One region of the Streptomyces sp. NPDC060205 genome, then DNA from elsewhere that is predicted to be linked to it. Evidence: predicted binding sites of a transcription regulator. Region 1 holds the regulator's gene; each other region holds the start of a gene.
What was found. The regulator HrcA, encoded in region 1, represses chaperone genes, less so after heat shock. The targets are predictions, from matches to a motif close to TTNGCACTCNGNNNNNCNGAGTGCNAA.
Positions count from the first base shown of each region.

Region 1 (5,804 bases):
GCCGTGACGAAGTCGATCAGTTCTTCCACTCTGCCGAGGAGTTCCGGCTGGAGGTCGCGGTACGAGTGGACCGAGTCCAGGATCCGCTGCCACGCCGCCCCCGTGTTTTCCGGCCACCCCAGAGCCCGGCAGACCCCCGTCTTCCAGTCCTGCCCCCGCGGCACCCGCGGCCAGGACGGAATGCCCACGGACGACGGCTTCACCGCCTCCCAGACGTCGATGTACGGATGGCCCACGACCAGCGCGTACTCGCTCGTCACGGCCGCGGCGATACGCGACTCCTTCGTGCCGGGCACCAAGTGGTCCACCAGGACCCCGAGCCGCGCGTCCGGCCCGGGACCGAACTCGTCGACGATGGCGGGCAGATCGTCGACGCCCTCCAGGTACTCGACGACGACGCCCTCGATGCGCAGGTCGTCGCCCCAGACCCGTTCGACCAGTTCGGCGTCGTGGCGGCCCTCGACGTAGATGCGTCCCGCACGGGCCACCCGGGCCCGCGCCCCGGGCACGGCGACGGACCCCGACGCGGTGCGCGTGGGGCGTACCGGCCCGGCGGACGGGCGTACGAGGGTCACCACGCGCCCCTCCAGGAGGAAGCCGCGCGGTTCCAGCGGGAACACCCGGTGCTTGCCGAAGCGGTCCTCCAGCGTCACCGTCCCCGCCTCGCAGCGGATCACGGCACCGCAGAACCCGGTGCCGGGTTCCTCGACCACGAGCCCCGGCTCCGCCGCGACCTCGGGCACGGGCTTGGGCTTCTTCCACGGAGGGGTCAGATCCGCTGAGTACTGGCGCATTCGGATGACGATAGGAGAAGCCCGCGCCCGGCAGGTACACCGACACCCCCTCGGCGGGCCCCGATACCGCTCACGGCACGTCGAAACGCCGCGCCAGCGCCTCCCGTTGGGCCCGTACGAACGCCGCGTCCACCACCGCCCCGTGCCCGGGCACGTACAGCGCGTCCTCGCCCCCGAGGGCCAGCAGGCGGTCCAGCGCGGCGGGCCAGCGGGAGGGCACGGCGTCCGGGCCCGCCTGGGGTTCGCCGGACTCCTCGACCAGGTCGCCGCAGAAGACGATCTCGCGGGAGCCGGGGCCGGGCCCGGCGACCAGGACCGCCAGGTCGTGGCCGGTGTGGCCCGGACCCACGTTCGCCAGCAGGACCTGCAGGCCACCGCCCAGGTCCAGCGTCCACTCGCCGGAGACGAGATGCCGGGGCCGCACCAGGAGATCCGCCGCCTCGGCGGCCTCCTCGGGATCGGCGCCGTTGCGCACCGCGTCCGCGAGCAGTTCCTCCCGCCCCTCGGCCAGGACATGTTCGGCGCCCACCGCCGCGAACACCTCGGTCCCCGCGAACGCCGCCGCTCCGAAGACGTGGTCGAAGTGCGGGTGCGTGAGCGCGAGGTGCGTGACACGCCCGCCCCCGAGCAACCCGTGCGCCCGCGTGCGCAGCCGCGCGCCCTCCCGCACGCTCGACCCAGCGTCGATCATGAGCGCCGCGTCCTCGCCGACCACGAGCCCGGCCGTGCAGTCCCACCCCGGAAGCCGGCACCGCCCGGCGTACGGAGACAGCCCCTCCCAGCCGGTCCCGTCGCGCCCGGACCCTTCCCATGTCACGTTCATGCGCCGACGCTAACCCCGGAGGCCGCGCCCGCATGTTCCCGACAGAGCGGGACACCCTCGTACACGTCGCCCGTCGGATGTGCCCGGCGTCACGACATCGCAGGCCCGCCCTTGCCCGGCCCGTACCCACCGGCCGTACACTTGGCGCGGGGATGCTGGCACTCGCGCGCGCTGAGTGCCAGGCGAGGCCACCGAAGACGACCGACTGACGACCGATGACCGCGCGGAAGACCACGGGAGGTGTGCGCGATGCTCAGTGAACGCAGGCTCGAAGTGCTGCGCGCCATCGTCCAGGACTACGTGGGCACGGAGGAGCCGGTGGGCTCGAAGGCCCTCACGGAGCGCCACCGGCTGGGCGTGTCCCCGGCGACGGTCCGCAACGACATGGCGGTCCTGGAGGACGAGGGGTACATCGCGCAGCCGCACACCAGTGCGGGGCGCATCCCCACGGACAAGGGATACCGGCTCTTCGTCGACAAGCTCGCGGGCGTCAAGCCGATGACGCCGCCCGAGCGGCGGGCGATCCACCACTTCCTGGACGGTGCCGTCGACCTCGACGACGTCGTGGGGCGGACCGTGCGGCTCCTCGCACAGCTCACCCGGCAGGTGGCCGTCGTCCAGTACCCCTCACTGACCCGCTCGACCGTGCGTCATGTGGAGCTCCTCGCGCTGGCCCCGGCCCGCGTCATGCTCGTACTGATCACGGACACCGGGCGCGTCGAGCAGCGCATGGTGGACTGCCCGGCCCCCTTCGGGGAGGTCTCCGTGGCGGATCTGCGGGCGCGGCTCAACAGCCGGATCACGGGGCGCCGTTTCGCGGATGTCCCCCAACTGGTGCAGGATCTCCCCGACGCCTTCGAGTCGGAGGACCGGGGGACGGTCGCGACCGTGCTCTCCACCCTCCTGGAGACTCTTGTCGAGGAGACCGAGGAGCGGCTGATGATCGGCGGCACCGCCAATCTGACGCGCTTCGGACATGATTTTCCCCTCACCATCCGTCCGGTGCTCGAAGCGTTGGAGGAGCAGGTCGTGCTCCTCAAACTCCTCGGTGAGGTCAACGATTCGGGCATGGCCGTACGGATCGGTCACGAGAACGCCCATGAGGGACTCAACTCCACTTCTGTGGTCTCGGTCGGCTACGGTTCGGGCGGCGAAGCAGTCGCCAAACTCGGCGTGGTCGGACCGACGCGCATGGATTACCCCGGAACGATGGGAGCGGTACGAGCGGTGGCACGGTACGTAGGACAGATCCTGGCGGAGTCGTAAGTGGCCACGGACTACTACGCCGTACTCGGCGTGCGCCGCGACGCGTCCCAGGACGAGATCAAGAAGGCATTCCGGCGGCTCGCCCGCGAGCTGCACCCGGACGTCAATCCCGATCCGAAGACGCAAGAGCGCTTCAAGGAGATCAACGCCGCGTACGAGGTGTTGTCGGACCCGCAGAAGAAGCAGGTCTACGACCTCGGCGGCGACCCGCTGTCCCAGGCGGGCGGCGGTGGCGCGGGCGGCTTCGGAGCCGGCGGCTTCGGCAACTTCTCGGACATCATGGACGCGTTCTTCGGAACGGCGTCGCAGCGCGGCCCCCGGTCGCGCACGCGGCGCGGCCAGGACGCGATGATCCGGCTGGAGATAGAGCTCGACGAGGCGGCCTTCGGCACGACGAAGGACATCCAGGTCGACACGGCCGTCGTCTGCACCACCTGCAGCGGTGAGGGCGCGGCCCCCGGCACGTCCGCGCAGACCTGTGACATGTGCCGCGGTCGCGGCGAGGTGTCCCAGGTCACGCGGTCCTTCCTGGGCCAGGTCATGACCTCCCGGCCGTGTCCGCAGTGCCAGGGCTTCGGGACGGTCGTCCCGACGCCGTGCCCCGAGTGCGCGGGCGACGGACGGGTGCGCTCGCGCCGGACCCTGACCGTGAAGATCCCCGCCGGTGTCGACAACGGCACCCGGATCCAGCTCGCGGGCGAGGGCGAGGTCGGCCCCGGCGGCGGCCCTGCCGGCGACCTGTACGTCGAGATCCACGAGCTGCCGCACAACATGTTCCAGCGGCGCGGCGACGACCTGCACTGCACGGTCACCATCCCGATGACCGCGGCGGCGCTCGGCACCAAGGTCCCGCTGGAGACGCTCGACGGGCTCGAAGAGGTCGACATCCGCCCCGGGACACAGTCCGGGCAGTCGATCCCCAAGCACGGGCGCGGCATCACCCACCTGCGGGGCGGCGGACGCGGCGACCTCATCGTGCACGTCGAGGTCATGACGCCCACCAAGCTCGATCCCGAGATGGAGCGGGTCCTGCGGGAGCTGGCCCAGATGCGCGGCGAGGAGCGGCCCACCGGGCAGTTCCAGCCCGGTCAGCAGGGCTTGTTCTCCCGGCTGAAGGACGCCTTCAACGGCCGTACCTGACGGGCGGACCGCAGGTGACCGCCGGGCCCGCCACCGGACGATTCCGGTGGCTCACGCCCGGCGGACGGCCGGATTCGGACTTGTACGGAGGACGTGACAACATGCCGTCATGTCCTCCGCGCTGACCGATCTTTTCCCCCTCCCGATCGTGCAGGCCCCGATGGCCGGCGGCGTCTCCGTGCCGCAGCTCGCCGCGGCCGTGTCCGAAGCCGGGGGGCTCGGTTTTCTCGCCGCCGGCTACAAGACGGCCGACGGCATGTACCAGGACATCAAGCAGCTGCGCGGGGCCACCAGCAGGCCGTTCGGCGTGAATCTGTTCATGCCGCAGCCCGAGTACGCCGACCGGTCGGCCGTCGAGGTGTACGCCCACCAGCTCGCCGGTGAGTCCTCCTGGTACGAGACCGAACTGGGCGACCCCGACAGCGGGCGCGACGACGGCTACGACGCCAAACTCGCCGTCCTCCTCGACAACCCGGTGCCGGTCGTCTCCTTCCACTTCGGCTGCCCCACCCGCGACGTCTTGGACTCCCTGAGCCGGGCCGGCACGCTGACCATGGTCACCGCGACCACCGCCGAGGAGGCGCAGGCCGTGCAGTGGGCGGGCGCCGACGCGGTCATCGTGCAGGGCGTCGAGGCCGGCGGCCACCAGGGCACCCACCGCGACAACCCCGAGGCGGACGGCTCCGGCATCGGACTGCTCTCGCTCATCGCGCTGGTCCGCGAGACCGTGCAGATCCCGATCGTCGCGGCCGGCGGCATCATGCGCGGCAGCCAGATCGCCGCGGCGCTCGCCGCCGGCGCGAGCGCCGCCCAGCTCGGCACGGCCTTCCTCGCCACCCCCGAGTCCGGCGCCAACGCCCTGCACAAGCAGGCACTGACCAACCCCCTCTTCGTCCGTACGCAACTGACGCGGGCGTTCTCCGGCAGGCCCGCGCGCGGACTGATGAACCGCTTCATGCGCGAACACGGGCCGTACGCGCCCGCCGCCTACCCCGAGGTCCACCACCTCACCTCCGCGCTGCGCAAGGCCGCCGCCAAGGCGGGCGACGCACAGGGCATGGCGCTGTGGGCCGGGCAGGGGCACCGGCTCGCCCGTGAACTGCCCGCCGGGCAGCTGGTCGAGGTGCTCGCCGCCGAACTCGACGCCGCCAGGACAGCGTTGTCGGCCGAGCAGGGCGGGGGCGTGGGGCGATGACCGCGCCGGTGTTCGTGGTCGACGAGGTGCCCGGCGGGCCGCAGTTCGTGCTCGACGGGCCCGAGGGGCGGCACGCCGTGTCCGTGAAGCGGCTGCGCACCGGTGAGGACGTGGTCCTCACCGACGGGCGGGGCCGCTGGGCCGAGGGCGTCGTCATGACCGCCGAGGGCAAGGACCGGCTCGTGGTGGCGGACCTCCACGTGGTGCACGAGGAGCCGCCGCCCGTCCCCCGTATCACCGTCGTGCAGGCGCTGCCCAAGGGCGACCGGGGTGAACTCGCCGTCGAGACCATGTCGGAGACCGGCGTCGACGCGATCGTCCCCTGGGCGGCGTCGCGTTGCATCACACAGTGGAAGGGCGAGCGGGGGCTCAAGGCCCTGGCGAAGTGGCGGGCCACCGCGCGTGAGGCCGGCAAGCAGTCGCGGCGGGTGCGGTTCGCGGAGGTCGCGGACGCGATGACGACGAAGCAGGTTGCGGCGTTTCTCGCCAAAGCGGAGTTCGCGGCGGTGCTGCACGAGGACCGGGGGTACCCCGGTGAGCCCCTCGCCACCGTCGAGTTGCCCGTCGCCGGGTCGATCGTGCTCGT
Region 1 is NZ_JBHWZP010000455.1:128-5,931, forward strand. Features, by position in the region: gene ACFWGJ_RS40730 (DUF3097 domain-containing protein) at 1-794, opposite strand, end outside; gene ACFWGJ_RS40735 (MBL fold metallo-hydrolase) at 865-1,617, opposite strand; gene hrcA (heat-inducible transcriptional repressor HrcA) at 1,867-2,883, shown strand; gene dnaJ (molecular chaperone DnaJ) at 2,884-4,023, shown strand; gene ACFWGJ_RS40750 (nitronate monooxygenase) at 4,133-5,218, shown strand; gene ACFWGJ_RS40755 (16S rRNA (uracil(1498)-N(3))-methyltransferase) at 5,215-5,804, shown strand, end outside.

Region 2 (12,196 bases), on a different contig from region 1:
GTCGGGACGACGTCGGAACGCGCGGCGAGGTGCCGGCGGCCCATCAGGAACTGCGCCAGGCCCAGTGCCATGCCGAGCGCGGCGAGCGCGAAGCCCAGGTGCCAGTTCACCTTCTCGCCGATGGTGCCGATCGCCAGCGGAGCGGCGAAGGCGCCCAGGTTGATGCCGATGTAGAAGACGGTGAAACCGCCGTCGCGGCGCGGGTCGTCCGGGCCCTCGTAGAGGTGGCCGACCATCGTCGAGATGTTGGCCTTCAGCAGACCCGAGCCGATCGCGACGAGACCGAGGCCCGCGAAGAAGGTGCCGGACGAGGGCAGTGCCAGCGTCAGATGGCCCAGCATGATGACCAGTCCCGCGACGGCGACGGTCTTGCGGGGGCCGAGCACCCGGTCCGCGAACCAGCCGCCGGGGAGGGCGAGCAGGTACACGAGCGACAGGTACACCGAGTAGATGGCGGTCGCGGTGCTCGCGCTCAGGTGCAGGCCGCCGGGCGCTACGAGGTAGAGGGGCAGCAGTGCCCTCATGCCGTAGTAGGAGAACCTCTCCCACATCTCGGTCATGAAGAGTGTGGCCAGTCCGCGGGGGTGGCCGAAGAAGGTCTGCTCGTATCCGGAACCGGGGGTGCCCGGAGAGACCGAGTCCTTCGTCAGGCTGGACGCCATGGTCGTTCCTTGCTGGTCGGGACGCGCCGCCGGGGCGGACACCGCAGGAGCGGAGGCCGCTTGGGCGGAATGGGGTTGCGCGCCCGGTGGGGGAGGCGGCCGGCACCGGCGGGTCGGCCGTCCCGCCCCACGCCCACGGGGAGTTCCGCCCCGTCCTCGGTTCGGCGAGGTCAAGGCGGTGGACGACGACCACCGGGATCCACGCCCGTCGCGCGTTCTCACGCGCCGGGCCCGGCCACAGGTCATTCCTTTCAAGGCTGGTAGGCACCAGCCCGCACACAAAAGAGACCTTCAGCGTGAAGCTTCCGCCGAAGGTCCCTGTGTGCTGCTACAGGCGTCTGGTCACCATAAGGCCCCACGTCACAGCAATGCCGCATATGGCATGACTTGAGAGATGGATCACAGGTTCGGATGGAACCATGCAACCGAATCGAAGGCCGTTCACAGATTTACATCCTGAACCCCAGGGTCGCACGGTCCGCGGGGGTCCTGATCGACACAGATGTCGATCACCCTCACTGCGCCGCTCCGTTGCGGACTACCATCAGTTCATGACCCGAGTACTGCTCGCCGAGGACGACGCGTCCATCTCGGAACCCCTGGCTCGCGCCCTGCGCCGAGAGGGGTACGAGGTTGAGGTACGCGAGGACGGACCCACCGCGCTCGACGCGGGCATCCAGGGCGGTATCGATCTGGTCGTGCTCGACCTCGGGCTGCCCGGTATGGACGGCCTGGAGGTGGCCCGGCGGCTGCGCGCCGAGGGGATGACCGTGCCGGTCCTCATCCTGACCGCGCGCGCCGACGAGGTGGACACCGTCGTGGGCCTGGACGCGGGCGCCGACGACTACGTGACCAAGCCGTTCCGGCTCGCCGAACTCCTCGCCCGCGTACGGGCCCTGCTGCGGCGCGGCGCGGCCGAGCCCCAGCAGCCGCCCGCCACGCACGGGGTGCGGATCGACGTCGAGTCCCACCGGGCGTGGATGGGCGACGAGGAGCTGCAGCTGACGGCCAAGGAGTTCGACCTGCTCCGGGTGCTCGTCAGGGACGCCGGCCGGGTCGTCACACGCGACCAGCTGATGCGCGAGGTCTGGGACACCACGTGGTGGTCGTCCACGAAGACGCTCGACATGCACATCTCCTGGCTGCGGAAGAAGCTGGGGGACGATGCGGCGAATCCTCGGTACATCGCGACGGTACGAGGAGTGGGCTTCCGCTTCGAGAAGAGTTAGCCCGTTGCTGTCGGCCGCGCCCCCTCGCCGTCGTGTCGTCGGTGGGTGCGCGGCAGCGGGCCGTGCGTGGCTGGTCGCGCAGTTCCCCGCGCCCCTGACGGGGCGCGGGTCCAGCCCGGATCATCAGTTGCCCGGAGGGACCTGTGCGTCGCCGTCTCATCAATTCCACGCTGGCCGTCGTGCTGGTGGTGATCGCCGTGTTCGGGGTCTCGCTCGTCATCGTCGAGACCCGCACGATCAGCAACAGCGCCCAGGAACGGGTGGACTCCGAGGCCGTACGGCTGGTCAGCATCGTCGACAGCCGCATCCTCGGCGACGAGCAGGTCAACGCCCGGGTCCTCAAGGACCAGGTCACGGGCGACCGGTACGCGCGCATCGAGATCCCCGGCCGCGACACCATCCACATCGGCACGCCGCCCACCGGTGACGTCATCACCTCCACCCGCGAGGGCGAGGAGGGCGAGACCGTCACGGTGGAGGAGGCGAGCTCCGCGGTCACCCGCGAGGTCGGCCGGACGCTGATGATCATCGCCGCGGTGGCCCTGCTCGCGGTGATCGCCGCCGTCCTCCTCGCGGTGCGCCAGGCCAACCGGCTCACCTCCCCGCTGACCGACCTCGCGGAGACCGCGGAACGGCTCGGATCGGGCGACCCGCGCCCGCGTCACAAGCGGTACGGGGTGCCGGAGCTCGACCGGGTCGCCGATGTGCTGGACGGCTCGGCCGAACGCATCGCCCGCATGCTGACGGCCGAACGGCGTCTCGCGGCCGACGCCTCGCACCAGCTGCGTACGCCGCTGACCGCGCTGTCCATGCGGCTGGAGGAGATCACCCTCACCGACGACCCGAGCACGGTCAAGGAGGAGGCGACCATCGCGCTGGCGCAGGTCGAGCGGCTCACCGACGTGGTGGAGCGGCTGCTGACCAACGCCCGCGACCCGCGTACCGGCTCCGCCGTCACGTTCGACCTCGACGAGGTCATCAAGCAGCAGCTCGCCGAGTGGCGGCCGGCCTACCGCAACGCGGGCCGCGCGATCGTCAGCTCGGGCAAGCACCATCTGCAGGCCGTGGGGACGCCGGGGGCCGTGGCCCAGGTGCTTGCCGCGCTGATCGAGAACTCGCTGATGCACGGCGGGGGCACGGTCGCGCTGCGTACGCGCGTCACCGGGAACCAGGCCGTGATCGAGGTCACCGACGAGGGGGCGGGGGTGCCGGCCGATCTGGGCGCGCGGATCTTCGAGCGGGCGATCAGCGGGCGCAACTCCACGGGGATCGGGCTGGCGGTCGCGCGTGACCTCGCGGAAGCGGACGGGGGGCGGCTGGAGATGCTTCAGGCTCAGCCGCCTGTGTTCGGGTTGTTCCTGTCGCGTACGCCGCTGAAGAGGCGGGACGGGGATGAACCCACTGTCCGCTAGCGCGTAGCGCTCCGCTGGGGGCATTGTGGGTGTCTGCGGCGCCGTTGGGGCTGGTCGCGCCGTTCCCCGCGCCCCTAAAGGCAAAAGACTGCGCCGTTCCCCGCGCCTCTAAAAGCTGAAAGCCAAAGACACAAGATTGCGCCGTTCCCCGCGCCCCTAAAGGGCTCGCAGGGCTCAGCGGACCCTTTGGACCTGGCGGAACGGGTGGGGTGGGCGGTCTTCTTCGAGGTAGGGGGTCGGGTTTTCCAGGATCGATTCCGCGTCCGTCACCGGGTCGTGGGCCGGGGCGACCCGGAAGACCCACGTGCGGTAGGACCAGAAGCGGAAGAGCGTCGCGATGCCGATGCCGACGAACTTGAAGACGTTGCTCGCCAGCGGGCTGTCGAAGCCCAGGCCGTACGTCGCGGCGAACAGGAACCCGTTCTCGATGACGAGCCCGACCACGCTGAACAGGACGAACAGCGTCAGTTCCTTGGTGCGGCCGCTCTTGTCGCGCTCGCGGTACGTGAAGTAGCGGAAACCGATGTAGTTCGAGACGATGGCGACGACCGTGGCGATCACACTGGCCCGCACGACCTGCAGGTCGGTCGTGTGGCGCACCAGGTTGAAGACGATCAGATTGACGAGCAGACCGGCTCCGCCGACCGCGCCGAACTTGGCGATCTCCCTGGTCAGGCGCTCGATCCGGAGGCGAACAGCGCTGGCCTGCCTGGCATGAGCCCCGCGTTTACCAGCTGTGCCCATGGTGTCGCCCAGCCCCCGTCTCGTCGGATACGTCATTTTCGTCAACCTTCGTCGACTCCGCCATGCTAACCAGCGGTTCCCTCGGGTGCCCGGCCCGGACTCGAAGATGTGGCCGGGATGTGATGAACCCGCACAATTTCCGATGATCATGCGGGCGACAGGGGTGGCTCGAAACGGCCGATACCCTGGGGGTGTGACGTTCCCGGTAGTCGGCATGGTCGGCGGCGGTCAGCTCGCTCGTATGACGCACGAGGCTGGCATCCCGCTCGGCATCAGGTTCAAGCTCCTCAGTGACACCCCCCAGGACTCTGCGGCGCAGGTGGTCAGCGAAGTCGTCGTCGGCGACTATCGCGACCTCGGCACGCTGCGGGCCTTCGCGCGGGGCTGCGACGTGATCACTTTCGATCACGAACACGTACCCACCGAGCATCTGCGGGCACTGGAGGCGGACGGCATCCCCGTGCGCCCCGGCCCCGACGCGCTCGTGCACGCCCAGGACAAGGGCGTGATGCGCGCGAAGCTCGTCGAGATCGGGGTGCCGTGCCCACGGCACCGGATCGTGAGCGATCCGGCCGACGTGGTGGCGTTCGCGGCGGAAGGGCTCCCCGAAGGGGCCGAGGGGGACGGCTTCCCGGTCGTCCTCAAGACCGTCCGCGGTGGCTACGACGGCAAGGGCGTATGGGTCGTGCGGTCCGCGGCCGACGCCGAGGACCCCTTCCGGGCCGGCGTCCCGGTCCTCGCCGAGGAGAAGGTCGACTTCGCCCGCGAGCTGGCCGCCAACGTCGTACGGTCGCCGCACGGCCAGGCCGTGGCCTACCCGGTGGTCGAGTCCCAGCAGGTCGACGGGGTCTGCGACACGGTGATCGCGCCCGCGCCCGGCATCTCCGAGGAGCTGGCGCTGCAGGCCGAGGAACTGGCCCTGCGCATCGCGAAGGACCTCGGCGTCGTCGGCCACCTCGCCGTCGAGCTGTTCGAGACCCGTGACGGCCGCATCCTCGTCAACGAACTGGCCATGCGCCCGCACAACTCCGGCCACTGGACCCAGGACGGCGCGATCACCTCCCAGTTCGCCAACCACGTCCGCGCGGTCCTGGACCTGCCCCTGGGCGACCCGCGCCCGCGCGCGAAGTGGACGGTCATGGTGAACGTCCTGGGCGGCGACTACCCCGACATGTACTCCGCGTACCTGCACTGCATGGCACGCGACCCCCAGCTCAAGATCCACATGTATGGAAAGGACGTGAAGCCCGGCCGCAAGGTGGGCCACGTCAACACCTACGGCGACGACCTCGACGACGTGCTGGAGCGCGCCCGTCACGCAGCCGGCTACCTCAGAGGAACGATCACCGAATGAGCCCTGTCGTAGGCATTGTCATGGGGTCGGACTCCGACTGGCCCGTCATGGAGGCCGCCGCGAAGGCCCTCGACGAGTTCGAGATCGCGTACGAGGTCGACGTGGTCTCCGCCCACCGGATGCCGCGCGAGATGATCACGTACGGCGAGGAGGCGGCCGGCCGCGGCCTGAAAGCGATCATCGCGGGCGCGGGCGGCGCGGCCCATCTGCCCGGCATGCTCGCCTCGGTCAGCCCGCTGCCCGTGATCGGCGTACCGGTCCCGCTGAAGTACCTCGACGGCATGGACTCGCTGCTGTCGATCGTCCAGATGCCCGCCGGTGTCCCGGTCGCCACGGTCTCGGTGGGCGGCGCGCGCAACGCCGGTCTGCTGGCCGCCCGCATCCTGGCCACGCACGACGAGGAACTCCTCGCCAGGATGCGTGACTTCCAGCAGGAGCTGAACGACCAGGCCACCGAGAAGGGCAAGCGGCTGCGCTCCAAGGTCGACAGCGGCGCGGGCACCGGCAGCGGCTTCGGCTTCGGGAAGTGACGGACATGACCACCACGCCCTCTCTGGCGGAAGCCCGCGCGTTCCTCGCCGACTTCCCCGTGGTCGACGGCCACAACGACCTGCCCTGGGCGCTGCGCGAGCAGGTCCGCTACGACATCGGCGCCCGCGACATCGCCGCCGACCAGAGCGCCCACCTGCACACCGACCTCGCGCGGCTGCGCGCGGGCGGCGTCGGCGCGCAGTACTGGTCGGTGTACGTGCGCTCGGACCTGCCCGGCGCGGTCACGGCGACCCTCGAACAGATCGACTGCGTACGGCAGCTGATCGAGCGCTACCCCGCCGATCTGCGCGCCGCCCTGACCGCCGCCGACATGAAGGCGGCGCGTGCCGAGGGCCGGATCGCCTCGCTGATGGGCGCCGAGGGCGGCCACTCGATCGACAACTCCCTCGCCACCCTGCGCGGCCTGTTCGAGCTGGGGGTCCGCTACATGACCCTCACCCACAACGACAACATCGCGTGGGCGGACTCGGCGACCGACGAGCCGGTCGTCGGCGGTCTGTCGCCGTTCGGCCATGAGGTCGTCCGCGAGATGAACCGCCTGGGCATGCTGGTGGACCTCTCCCATGTGGCCGCCACGACCATGCGGGACGCGCTGGACACCTCCACCGCGCCGGTGATCTTCTCGCACTCGTCCTCGCGTGCGGTCTGCGACCACCCGCGCAACATCCCGGACGACGTCCTGGAGCGCCTGCCGGCCAACGGCGGTGTGGCGATGGTGACGTTCGTGCCGAAGTTCGTCCTCCAGGCCGCCGTCGACTGGACGGAGGCCGCGGACGAGAACATGCGCGAGAAGGGCTTCCACCACCTCGACTCGACCGCCGAGGCGATGAAGGTCCACCAGGCCTTCGAGGAGTCCCACCCCCGCCCGGTCGCGACCGTCCCGACGGTCGCCGACCACCTCGACCACATGCGTGAGGTCGCGGGCGTCGACCACCTCGGCATCGGCGGCGACTACGACGGCACGGCGTTCACCCCCGACGGCCTGGGCGACGTCTCCGGCTACCCGAACCTGATCGCGGAGCTCATGGACCGCGGCTGGTCGAAGCCGGACCTCGCCAAGCTGACCTGGCAGAACTCGGTACGGGTGCTGGCCGCGGCCGAGGACGTGGCGCGCGACGAGCAGTCCCGCAGGGGCCCGTCGAACGCGACCCTGGAGCAGCTGGACGGCTAATCGCCGGGTGTGGTGACGGGGTGCCCCAGGAGCATGGCCGGGGCGCCCTGCACCCGCGTCAGGAACACGGTCGCGGAGTGCGGCCCCTGCGGCTTCACCTTGCGCCGCAGCTCCTCCGGCTCGACCGCCGACCCGCGCTTCTTCACGGTCAGGACGCCCACCTCGCGCTGCCGCAGCAGCGCCTTGAGCTTCTTGACGCCGAAGGGGAGCTGGTCGGTGATCTCGTAGGCGGTCGCGTACGGGGTGGCCGTCACGGAGTCCGCGGTGACGTAGGCGATGGTCTCGTCGACCAGCCCGCCGCCGTCCAGCTCCGCGGCCACCTCGGCGACCAGGTGCGCGCGGATGACGGCGCCGTCGGGCTCGTACAGGAAACGGCCCACGGGCCGCACCGCGGGATCGGGCAGTCCGCGGCCGAGGAGGGTGCGCGGGCCGGGCAGCAGGGTCGCGCGGACCGAGCCCGCCTCCCCGGTGCCGAACCACAGCACGGCCTCCTTCACGTCCCCGGCGTCCGAGATCCACTCCGCCCCTGCCTCAGCGGGCACGGCCTCGTGCGGAATGCCCGGGGCGATCTTCAGCGCGGCGAGAGGCGCCTTGAGGGCCGCCTGGACGGCCCACGACAGCGGCGGTGAGTACGCCTCGGGGTCGAAGATCCGCCCGCGCCCGCCCCGGCGCCCCGGATCCACGAACACGGCGTCGTACCCGGCGGTGTCGACCTCGGTGACATCGGCCTCGCGCACCTCGATCAGCTCCGCCAGCCCGAGCGCCTCTGCGTTCGCGCGGGCCACGGCCGCGGTCAGCGGGTCCCGGTCGACGGCCAGGACCCGGATCCCGGCGCGGGCGAGGGCGATCGCGTCACCCCCGATGCCGCAGCACAGGTCGGCCGCGGACCGCACGCCGAGTTCCCCGAACCGCGCGGCACGGTACGCGGCGACGCTCGCCCGGGTCGACTGTTCGACCCCGTTCGGGGTGAAGAACATCTGCGCCGCGTCCGCCGCCCCGAACTTCGCGACGGCCCGCTGCCGCAGCCGCGCCTGCCCGAGCGCGGCCGACACGAGCCCGACGGGATGCGTACGCCGCAGCCGCGTCGCCACGGCCAGTTCCTGGGCCGGTTCGCTGCCGCGCACCTCGTCGAGCAGGGCACGCCCCTCGGACGTGCGCAGAGCGGCGAAGGAGGCGAGCGGGGAGTCCGGCGGATCGAGGTCGTTCACCGTCCCATTGTGGGCCAGTCGGTGGACGGCACGCGCGCGACGGCGGTGTCGCCCTGGGGAAGGGCACTTGACCTGGGAGTATCCGGCCCCATGCGACTTGTAAGACAATCCGACAGTGCCCCGTCAGGGGCGCGGGGAACTGCGCGGCCCGCCCCCACCGGCCGGCGGTCGACTGTCCGTCCGTTCCGAGCGGCGGTCCGCGCGGCCCTGGCCCGGCTGGCAGCCACGGCCAGTGCCCCGTCAGGGGCGCGAGGAACTGCGCGGTCAACCCCCACCGGCCGGCGGTCGACCGCCCACCGTTCCCGCGCGGCGGTACGCGCGACCTTGACCCTGCTGGCGGCCACCGCGATGGCAACGGGCTGCATGGCTCCGGCCCCCAAGGACATCAAGCCGGCCGCAGGCCAGCAGGCAGCCGCCAAGCTCCGCCAGGAACAACGCGCCCACGCCGCAGCGGTGAAGAGATGGGGCCTGCCCAAGGCCCCCCTGCCGGCCCCGCCCGCCCCGGCGAAGAAGCCGCACATCGACACCCGCGCCGGCTTCGAGGTGGACGACCATGAAGGGCTCCCGCCCGTCTTCACGACGATCCCCACCAAGGACAAGGTCGTCTTCCTCACCATCGACGACGGCGCCGAGAAGGACCCGGCGTTCCTGCGGATGATGAGCGAGCTGAAGATCCCGTACACCGCGTTCCTCAGTGACTACCTGGTCAAGGAGGACTACGGATACTTCAAGAAGATGCAGGCCACAGGCGTGTCGCTGAACAACCACACCCTCCGTCACCGCTTCATGCCGGGCCTGTCGTACGCCGCGCAGAAGCGTGAGATCTGCGGGATGCAGGACGTGATCGAGAAGCGGTACGGAAAGCGGCCGACGCTCTTCCGCCCGCCCTTCGGCAACTACAACGAGGACACCCTGCGGGCCGCCAAGGCGTGCGGCATCAAGGCAGCCCCCCTCTGGAACGAGGAGGTCTTCGTCGACCACTGGGAGTACCGGGAGTGGGACCACGACCTGCGCCCCGGAGACATCGTCCTCAGCCACTTCCGCGGCAAGGAGGACTGGGAGGGCACGATGCCCGACATGGTCCGCCGCTTCCTGAAGCTGATCACCGACAAGGGGTACGCGGTGGCATGCCTGGAGGACTACCTGTGAGGCGCCGGGGGGCCACCGCCGCACTCCTCGCCGGCGTGCTCTGTCTCGCGGGCTGCGCCCAGTCCGTGGACCCCATCGAACGGCTGGGCAAGAAGGCGGCGGAGAAGGTACGCACCCACGGGCCCCCGGAGGCCGCGTACCGCCGCTGGGGGCTGAGCGCCCCGCTCGCCGCGCCACCGGACCCGTCCGTCCGGCGGGCCGCCTTACGGGCCGCGGGGCCCGGCCTGCCGCCCGTGGTGGACCGCGTCCCGACCGACGACAAGGTCGTCTTCCTGACCTTCGACGACGGCGCGGAGAGGGATCCGCGGTTCGTCGACATGGTGCGGGAGCTGCGGCTGCCGGTGAGCGTGTTCCTCACCGACAGCGTCGTGGGGCCGGGGTACGCGCACTTCGGGCGGCTGCGCGCGGTCGGTGCGAGCGTGCAGAACCACACGCTCGACCATCCGTATCTGCCGGGGCTGCCGTACGAGGGGCAGCGGGCGGAGATCTGCGGGCAGCAGGAGAAGCTGAAGCGGCGGTTCGGGATCCGGCCCCGGCTGTTCCGGCCGCCGTACGGGGAGTACGACGGCGACACGCTGCGGGCTGCCGGGGACTGTGGGATCGCGGCGGTTGTTCTCTGGCGGGATCCTGGGCGGTTGCGGGCGGGGGACATTCTGCACTGTCCGGAGGGGGGTGGGGCGTTGACGGGGGCCGCGGCGGGGATGCTGCGCCGCATTCAGGAGCAGGGGTTCGCCGTAGCGCGCCTGGAGGACTACCTGTAGGGGGCTCCCATGAGTTTCTCGCCCCCGCCGCCCTTACCCTTCCCGTCACCGCATGGGGGCTGCGCCCCCTCGCCCCCCTTTGCGCAGTTCCCCGCGCCCCTAGGTGCCTGGGGGCGCGGGGAACGGGAAAAGCTGGGCGCAGCCCGCTTTTCAGGGGCGCGGGGAACTGCGCGGCTCGCCCCCGCCGGGCCGCAGGTGAAATCGCTCCTGGCCCGTGCGGCGCCTGAGGACAGGGGGGCGTCCACCCTGATTCGGACCCGTCGAGATACGCCCAACCGCCGGAGGCAACTGGCACTCCGCTTGACCGAGTGCTAATCGCAGTCATAGTCTCGGCTCTGGCACTCACCGCAGGAGAGTGCCAATAGCGACGGGCAGGTCCGGCACCCGCGACGACGGATCCACCTGGTCGCCACCTCAGACAGTTAACCCCGTGAGATCTCCGAAGGGGGAGGTCGGATCGTGACGACCACCAGCTCCAAGGTTGCCATCAAGCCGCTTGAGGACCGCATTGTGGTCCAGCCGCTCGACGCCGAGCAGACCACCGCCTCTGGCCTGGTCATTCCGGACACGGCGAAGGAGAAGCCCCAGGAGGGCGTCGTCCTGGCCGTCGGCCCGGGCCGCTTCGAGAACGGCGAGCGTCTTCCGCTCGACGTGAAGACCGGCGACATCGTGCTCTACAGCAAGTACGGCGGCACCGAAGTGAAGTACAACGGCGAGGAGTACCTCGTCCTCTCGGCTCGCGACGTGCTCGCGATCATCGAGAAGTAATTCACCCAGGTTTGCTTTGAACTGCGCCCCTGGCCCCAGCGAGTACTGAACGCGAGTACTAAAAAGCGCCGGGTGCCGGGGGCGCCGTTCGTTTTTTGAGAGGACTGAATCAGCTCCATGGCGAAGATCCTGAAGTTCGACGAGGACGCCCGTCGCGCCCTTGAGCGCGGCGTCAACAAGCTTGCCGACACCGTGAAGGTGACGATCGGCCCCAAGGGCCGCAACGTCGTCATCGACAAGAAGTTCGGCGCCCCCACCATCACCAACGACGGCGTCACCATCGCCCGCGAGGTCGAGCTCGACGACCCGTACGAGAACCTCGGCGCCCAGCTGGTGAAGGAGGTGGCGACCAAGACCAACGACATCGCGGGTGACGGTACGACCACCGCCACCGTGCTGGCCCAGGCGCTCGTGCGCGAAGGCCTGAAGAACGTTGCCGCCGGCGCGTCCCCCGCCCTCCTCAAGAAGGGCATCGACGCGGCCGTCGCCGCGGTCTCCGAGGAGCTCCTCGCGACCGCGCGCCCGATCGACGAGAAGTCCGACATCGCGGCCGTCGCCGGTCTGTCCGCCCAGGACAGCCAGGTCGGCGAGCTCATCGCCGAGGCGATGGACAAGGTCGGCAAGGACGGTGTCATCACCGTCGAGGAGTCCAACACCTTCGGTCTGGAGCTGGACTTCACCGAGGGCATGGCCTTCGACAAGGGCTACCTGTCCCCGTACATGGTGTCCGACCAGGAGCGTATGGAGGCCGTCCTCGACGACCCGTACATCCTGATCCACCAGGGCAAGGTCTCCTCCATCCAGGACCTGCTGCCCCTCCTTGAGAAGGTCATCCAGACCAACGCGTCGAAGCCGCTGCTGATCATCGCCGAGGACGTCGAGGGCGAAGCCCTGTCGACCCTGGTCGTGAACAAGATCCGCGGCACCTTCAACGCGGTGGCCGTCAAGGCCCCCGGCTTCGGCGACCGCCGCAAGGCCATGCTCGGTGACATCGCCACGCTCACCGGCGCCACGGTCATCGCCGAGGAGGTCGGCCTCAAGCTCGACCAGGTCGGCCTGGACGTGCTGGGCACCGCCCGCCGCGTGACGGTCACCAAGGACGACACGACCATCGTCGACGGCGGCGGCAACGCCGCCGACGTGGCCGGCCGTGTCAACCAGATCAAGGCCGAGATCGACTCCACGG
Region 2 is NZ_JBHWZP010000255.1:688-12,883, reverse strand. Features, by position in the region: gene ACFWGJ_RS32760 (oligopeptide:H+ symporter) at 1-662, opposite strand, end outside; gene ACFWGJ_RS32755 (response regulator transcription factor) at 1,214-1,891, shown strand; gene ACFWGJ_RS32750 (ATP-binding protein) at 2,035-3,303, shown strand; gene ACFWGJ_RS32745 (GtrA family protein) at 3,478-4,047, opposite strand; gene ACFWGJ_RS32740 (5-(carboxyamino)imidazole ribonucleotide synthase) at 4,241-5,401, shown strand; gene purE (5-(carboxyamino)imidazole ribonucleotide mutase) at 5,398-5,931, shown strand; gene ACFWGJ_RS32730 (dipeptidase) at 5,937-7,124, shown strand; gene ACFWGJ_RS32725 (methyltransferase domain-containing protein) at 7,121-8,332, opposite strand; gene ACFWGJ_RS32720 (polysaccharide deacetylase family protein) at 8,657-9,481, shown strand; gene ACFWGJ_RS32715 (polysaccharide deacetylase family protein) at 9,478-10,242, shown strand; gene groES (co-chaperone GroES) at 10,702-11,010, shown strand; gene groL (chaperonin GroEL) at 11,128-12,196, shown strand, end outside.
Region 2: a site for HrcA is predicted at 10,531-10,557, ahead of groES (co-chaperone GroES). Genes of this name have one in related genera too.

Region 3 (6,689 bases), on a different contig from region 1:
GGGCCGTGCGGTAGATCGCCGCGGACATCCGCCCGAGCGCCTGCCCGTCCTGGTGCCGGTGCTTGCGGACGCCCACGTCCACCTGCGCGAGGGCGTCGAGGCCGACCAGGTGCAGCGAGTCGACCAGCATGCCCAGTTCCACCCCGTACCCGACGGGGAACGGAAGCCGTTCGAGGAGCGAGCGGCGGGCCGCGTACTCCCCGCCCAGCGGCTGGACGAAGCCGGCCAGCTGCGGCCAGTGCATGTTGAGCAGCGGCCGGGCCATGAGTTCCGTCACCCGGCCCCCCTGACCGGACGCGGAGCCCAGCGGACGGTCGTACATCGCCTTGACGAGGTCGACCCCCGGATCCGTGAGCAGCGGACCGACGATCCCGGAGACGAAGTCCGCCGAGAACTCCTTCAGGTCCGCGTCCACGAACGCCACGATGTCCCCGCGCGTGACGAGCAGCGAGCGCCACAGCACCTCGCCCTTGCCGGGGACGGCCGGGATGCGGGGCAGGATCTCGTCGCGATGCACGACACGGGCGCCCGCGTCGGCGGCGACCTCGGAGGTGCGGTCCGTCGAACCCGAGTCGATCACCACGATCTCGTCGACGAGCGGCACTCTCGCGGTCATCAGCTCCCGGCGGATCACGGCGACGATCTCGCCGACGGTCTCCTCCTCGTTGAGCGCGGGCAGTACGACACTGACCGTGGAGCCCGTGGACCGCTTCGCGGCGATCAGCTTCTTGAGCGGGCGGTCCTCGACGGACCAGGAGCGCGTGCTCAGCCAGCGCTCGACGTCTTCCAGCACGTGCGGCTCTCCCTTGCGTTCATCGGGATGCGTGCGTCCCGCCGCGAGGGAAACCGGTGTGACGGTCATCTCGCGGTTCGGACGGCTCTCTCCACCATCCATGCCGTCGGTTACAGTCTTGAACAACGCTGATGACCATCGCATGTCGGGGGTCGTTGCGTAGACAACTACATACCGCTCATCCAGAGGGGCAGAGGGATACGGCCCGTTGAAGCCCCGGCAACCCTCCAGCCGGTCTCGTCCTGATCATCGCTGATCAGTGCCGCGAGGCTCCCGGCTCGGGAAGGTGCCAAATCCGTCTCATGGCGAAGTGCGTCGTGAGGAAGATGAGGAAAGGGCCTCGCCTCCATGGCTGCGCAGACAGTTGCAAGCACCACGAACTCCACCCCCTCCGTGGACTCCGCGAACGCCGTCGACCTCGGTCCGGCCGCCGCACTCTCCTGCCGCGAGTGCGGCCACCGCGTCCCGCTCGGTCCGGTCTTCGCCTGCGAGGAGTGTTTCGGCCCGCTGGAGATCGCGTACGACTTCTCCGGTTACGACACCGAGGAACTCCGCAAGCGCATCGAAGCCGGTCCCGCGAACATCTGGCGGTACGCGCCGCTGCTGCCCGTCCCCGCGGACGTGGCGGACAAGCCGAACATCAACCCCGGCTGGACCAAGCTCGTCAAGGCCGACAACCTGGCGCGTGAGCTGGGCGTCGACGCCGGCAAGCTCTTCGTGAAGGACGACTCCGGGAACCCGACGCACTCCTTCAAGGACCGCGTCGTCGCCCAGGCTCTGGAGGCCGCGCGCGCCTTCGGCTTCACCACGCTCTCCTGCTCCTCCACCGGCAACCTCGCGGGCGCGGTGGGCGCCGCCGCCGCCCGGGCCGGCTTCCGTTCCTGCGTGTTCATCCCGCACGACCTGGAGCAGGGCAAGGTCGTCATGGCCGCGGTCTACGGCGGCGAGCTCGTCGGCATCGAGGGCAACTACGACGACGTGAACCGCTTCTGCTCCGAGCTGATCGGCGACCCGGCCGGCGAGGGCTGGGGCTTCGTCAACGTCAACCTGCGGCCGTACTACGCGGAGGGCTCCAAGACCCTGGCGTACGAGATCTGTGAGCAGCTCGGCTGGCGGCTGCCGGACCAGCTGGTCGTGCCGATCGCCTCCGGTTCGCAGCTGACGAAGATCGACAAGGGGCTCAAGGAGCTGATCGAGCTCGGCCTCGTCGAGGACAAGCCGTACAAGATCTTCGGCGCGCAGGCCGAGGGCTGTTCACCGGTGTCCGTCGCCTACAAGGCCGGGCACGACGTCGTACGGCCGCAGAAGCCGAACACGATCGCGAAGTCCCTCGCCATCGGCAACCCGGCCGACGGGCCGTACGTGCTCGACATCGCCCGCCGGACGGGCGGGGCCGTGGAGGACGTGAACGACGACCAGGTCGTCGACGCGATCAAGCTGCTGGCGCGGACCGAGGGCATCTTCGCGGAGACCGCCGGCGGGGTGACGGTGGGCGTGGCGAAGAAGCTGATCGAGAGCGGGCTGCTCGATCCGACGCTGACGACCGTCGTCCTCAACACGGGGGACGGTCTGAAGACGCTGGACGCCGTCGCCTCCGACACGGGGCTGACCGCGACCATCCGTCCGAACCTCGACTCCTTCCATGAGGCCGGCCTCGGTTCTTGATCGTTGTTCGTACACTGCGCGCCGGTGGGGGCCGGCCGCGCAGTTCCCCGCGCCCCTGAAAAGACGGCGGCGCTGTACTGCAGCCCTACCCGATGGAGGTCCCATGAGCGTCAACGTCCGCATCCCCACCATTCTGCGTACCTACACGGGTGGCCAGGCCGAGGTGGCCGCCGAAGGGGCGACCCTCGCCGAGGTCATCGCCGACCTGGAGAAGAACCACACCGGTATCGCGGCCCGTGTCCTGGACGACCAGGGCAAGCTGCGGCGGTTCGTCAACGTGTACGTGAACGACGACGACGTCCGTTTCGAGCAGGGCCTTGAGACGGCCACGCCGGACGGCGTCGGGGTCTCGATCATCCCGGCGGTCGCCGGAGGCTGAGCGCCCCGCACGACGGTGTCGATCATTACCCTTGGTAATGTCGAACACGCAGAGTTCATCGAATTGCCCTCTCCGCGCCCGAAGCGGAGGGGGCAATTCTGTATGGTTGAGCGCGGTACAGTTGGGGAAGCTGCTTCGCTCCGCAAGGTCGGCGCATATGAGTTCGCCCCCGGGGTCCGACAAGAAGCAGCCAAAGTACCTGGTCCTTTTGAGCCGTTTATGTCATTTACCGGGCCCGACTTGCCCTGAATCTTCGTAAATCCTTCACATATTTCCGATCAGCCGTGCCCGGAATTCTCGTCGGATTGACCTGTTGCAGACGGCAGTTGGACGGATACATTCAGCCGCGGTCGACGCGTTCCGGCGCACACCCCCAACCGTTGGGGGGTGAGGTCTGACCCGGATCCGCGAAGTGCGGATCTGTGCAAGGGCCAGTAATAGGGGAGTTAGGCATGGCTCAGGGCACCGTCAAATGGTTCAACGCGGAGAAGGGGTACGGCTTCATCGCGGTCGACGGTGGTGCGGATGTATTCGTCCACTACAGCGCGATTCAGATGGACGGCTACCGCACCCTGGAAGAGGGTCAGCGGGTCGATTTTGAGATCTCGCAAGGCCAGAAGGGGCCGCAGGCGGACATGGTCCGGCTGGCGACCGGCTGAAGCACGCGCCGACTTACTGCAGCGACGTTCTTCTTCCGAAGGGCCCGTACCTCCCGGGTACGGGCCCTTCGGCATGTCCGGATGCCGGGCGCGACAGGCCGGGGGCGCCTCAAGGTCATCGGGCGCCCCCGCCTCGCACCCCCTCCCACCTGCGGATCATTGAGAGGCGCTTGCACTCGCATGGGTCGAGTGCTAATCATTGGCGTTAGCACTCTGAAGGTGAGAGTGACAACGAGGACCGGGTCAGTGAGGCCCGCAGGCCGGGTGGGGCAAGGAACCACGAGGTCTGCAGGCCGTCCGTCGCGGGCGCGGGCGCGGTCCTGGAGATTCCACCCCAGTCCGGGAGGACCACTTCACATGGCCAAGATCATCGCGTTCGACGAGGAGGCACGGCGCGGTCTCGAGCGCGGGATGAACCAGCTCGCCGACGCCGTCAAGGTCACCCTTGGCCCCAAGGGTCGTAACGTCGTCCTAGAGAAGAAGTGGGGCGCCCCCACGATCACCAACGATGGTGTTTCCATCGCCAAGGAGATCGAGCTTGAGGACCCGTACGAGAAGATCGGCGCCGAGCTGGTCAAGGAAGTCGCCAAGAAGACGGACGACGTCGCCGGCGACGGAACGACCACGGCGACCGTGCTCGCCCAGGCGCTGGTCCGCGAGGGTCTGCGCAACGTAGCCGCCGGTGCCAACCCGATGGCCCTCAAGCGCGGTATCGAGAAGGCCGTCGAGGCCGTCTCCGGTGCCCTTCTTGAGCAGGCCAAGGATGTCGAGACCAAGGAGCAGATCGCTTCCACGGCCTCCATCTCCGCCGCCGACACCCAGATCGGCGAGCTCATCGCCGAGGCGATGGACAAGGTCGGCAAGGAAGGCGTCATCACCGTCGAGGAGTCGCAGACCTTCGGTCTTGAGCTTGAGCTCACCGAGGGCATGCGCTTCGACAAGGGCTACATCTCGGCGTACTTCGCCACCGACATGGAGCGTATGGAGGCCGTCCTCGACGACCCGTACATCCTGATCGCCAACTCGAAGATCGCCAACGTCAAGGACCTGCTCCCGCTCCTTGAGAAGGTCATGCAGGGCGGCAAGCCGCTGCTGATCATCGCCGAGGACGTCGAGGGCGAGGCGCTGTCGACGCTGGTCGTCAACAAGATCCGTGGCACCTTCAAGTCCGTCGCCGTCAAGGCTCCGGGCTTCGGTGACCGCCGCAAGGCCATGCTCGGCGACATCGCCATCCTCACGGGCGGCGAGGTCATCTCCGAGGAGGTCGGCCTGAAGCTGGAGAACGCGGGTCTTGACCTGCTGGGCCGCGCCCGCAAGGTCGTCATCACCAAGGACGAGACCACGATCGTGGACGGCTCCGGCTCGGCCGACCAGGTCCAGGGCCGGGTCAACCAGATCCGTGCCGAGATCGAGAACTCGGACTCGGACTACGACCGCGAGAAGCTCCAGGAGCGCCTGGCGAAGCTGGCCGGCGGCGTGGCCGTCATCAAGGCCGGTGCCGCCACCGAGGTCGAGCTCAAGGAGCGCAAGCACCGCATCGAGGACGCCGTTCGCAACGCGAAGGCGGCCGTCGAGGAGGGCATCGTCGCCGGTGGTGGCGTGGCTCTGCTCCAGGCTTCCTCGGTGTTCGAGAAGCTTGAGCTCACGGGTGACGAGGCGACCGGCGCCAACGCCGTGAAGCTCGCCCTGGAGGCCCCGCTCAAGCAGATCGCCGTCAACGGTGGTCTTGAGGGTGGCGTCATCGTCGAGAAGGTCCGCAACCTGCCCGTCGGTCACGGCCTCAACGCCGCGTCCGGTGAGTACGTGGACATGATCGCCGAGGGCATCATCGACCCGGCGAAGGTCACGCGTTCCGCTCTGCAGAACGCCGCCTCCATCGCCGCGCTGTTCCTCACCACCGAGGCCGTCATCGCCGACAAGCCGGAGAAGGCCGCGGCCGGCGCCGGTGCCGGTGGCGGCATGCCGGGCGGTGACATGGACTTCTGATCCGGAAACGGATCGGCGGCCCACCGCCGCGGCACTGCCACGGCACCGCTTCACCACAGCTGTACGAACCGAGGGCGGCACCCCACTCCAGGGGTGCCGCCCTCGGGCGTGTCCGGGGTCACAGAGGTGAGGGGAGAAACGCAGGAATGCCTCGGGGGCCGGGATGGTTGTCCGGGGAGTTATCTATGCGCATGCACATACCCAATGGCATGTGCGCTCCCCTTTCTCCCCCCATGAGGAGCCCCCACGTGACTGTCGCCCCCTCCGCCTCCCGCGCCGCCGAGGTCCTTTCCCGGCCCGTCGCCCTCAACGGCCTGACCGTTCCGAACCGGATCGCGATGGCGCCGATGACCCGGCAGTTCTCGCCGGGCGGGGTTCCGGGGGAGGACGTGGCGTCGTACTACGCACGCCGTGCCGCCGCCGGTGTCGGCCTCATCGTCACCGAGGGCACGTACGTGGACCACGCGTCGGCCGGGAACAGCGACCGCGTTCCGCGCTTCCACGGGGAGGAGCAGCTCGCGGGGTGGGCGAAGGTCGCCGCGGACGTGCACGCGGCGGGCGGGACGATCGTGCCGCAGCTCTGGCACATCGGGATGGTGCGCTCCGCCGGGGAACCGCCGTTCGCGGACGCGCCCGCGGTCGGTCCCTCCGGGCTGCGCATGGACGGCACCGTCGGCCAGGGCAAGGAGATGACCCAGGCCGACCTCGATGACGTCATCCAGGCCTTCGCGAACGCCGCGGCCGACGCCGAGCGCCTCGGCTTCGACGGGGTCGAACTGCACGGCGCGCACGGCTATCTGCTCGACCAGTTCCTGTGGGCGGGCACCAACCGCCGCACGGACGGGTACGGCGGTGACCTCGTCGCCCGTACGAGGTTCGCCGCGGAGATCGTGGCCGCCGTGCGGGCGGCCGTGTCGCCCGCCTTCCCCGTCCTCTTCCGCTACTCGCAGTGGAAGCAGGACGTCTACAAGGCGCGCCTCGCGGAGACCCCGGCAGAGCTTGAGTCCGTGCTGGCGCCCCTCGCCGCGGCCGGGGTGGACGCCTTCCACGCGTCCACGCGCCGCTACTGGCTGCCGGAGTTCGACGGGTCCGACCTGAACCTGGCCGGCTGGACGAAGAAGCTCACCGGCAAGCCCGTCATCACCGTCGGCTCGGTCGGCCTCGACGGGGACTTCCTCAAGGGGTTCCGTGGTGAGGGTGCGCCGGT
Region 3 is NZ_JBHWZP010000417.1:231-6,919, forward strand. Features, by position in the region: gene ACFWGJ_RS39615 (glucosyl-3-phosphoglycerate synthase) at 1-793, opposite strand, end outside; SAM riboswitch class I at 969-1,126, shown strand; gene thrC (threonine synthase) at 1,142-2,458, shown strand; gene ACFWGJ_RS39625 (MoaD/ThiS family protein) at 2,562-2,837, shown strand; gene ACFWGJ_RS39630 (cold-shock protein) at 3,290-3,496, shown strand; gene groL (chaperonin GroEL) at 3,854-5,482, shown strand; gene ACFWGJ_RS39640 (NADH:flavin oxidoreductase) at 5,731-6,689, shown strand, end outside.
Region 3: a site for HrcA is predicted at 3,666-3,692, ahead of groL (chaperonin GroEL). Genes of this name have one in related genera too.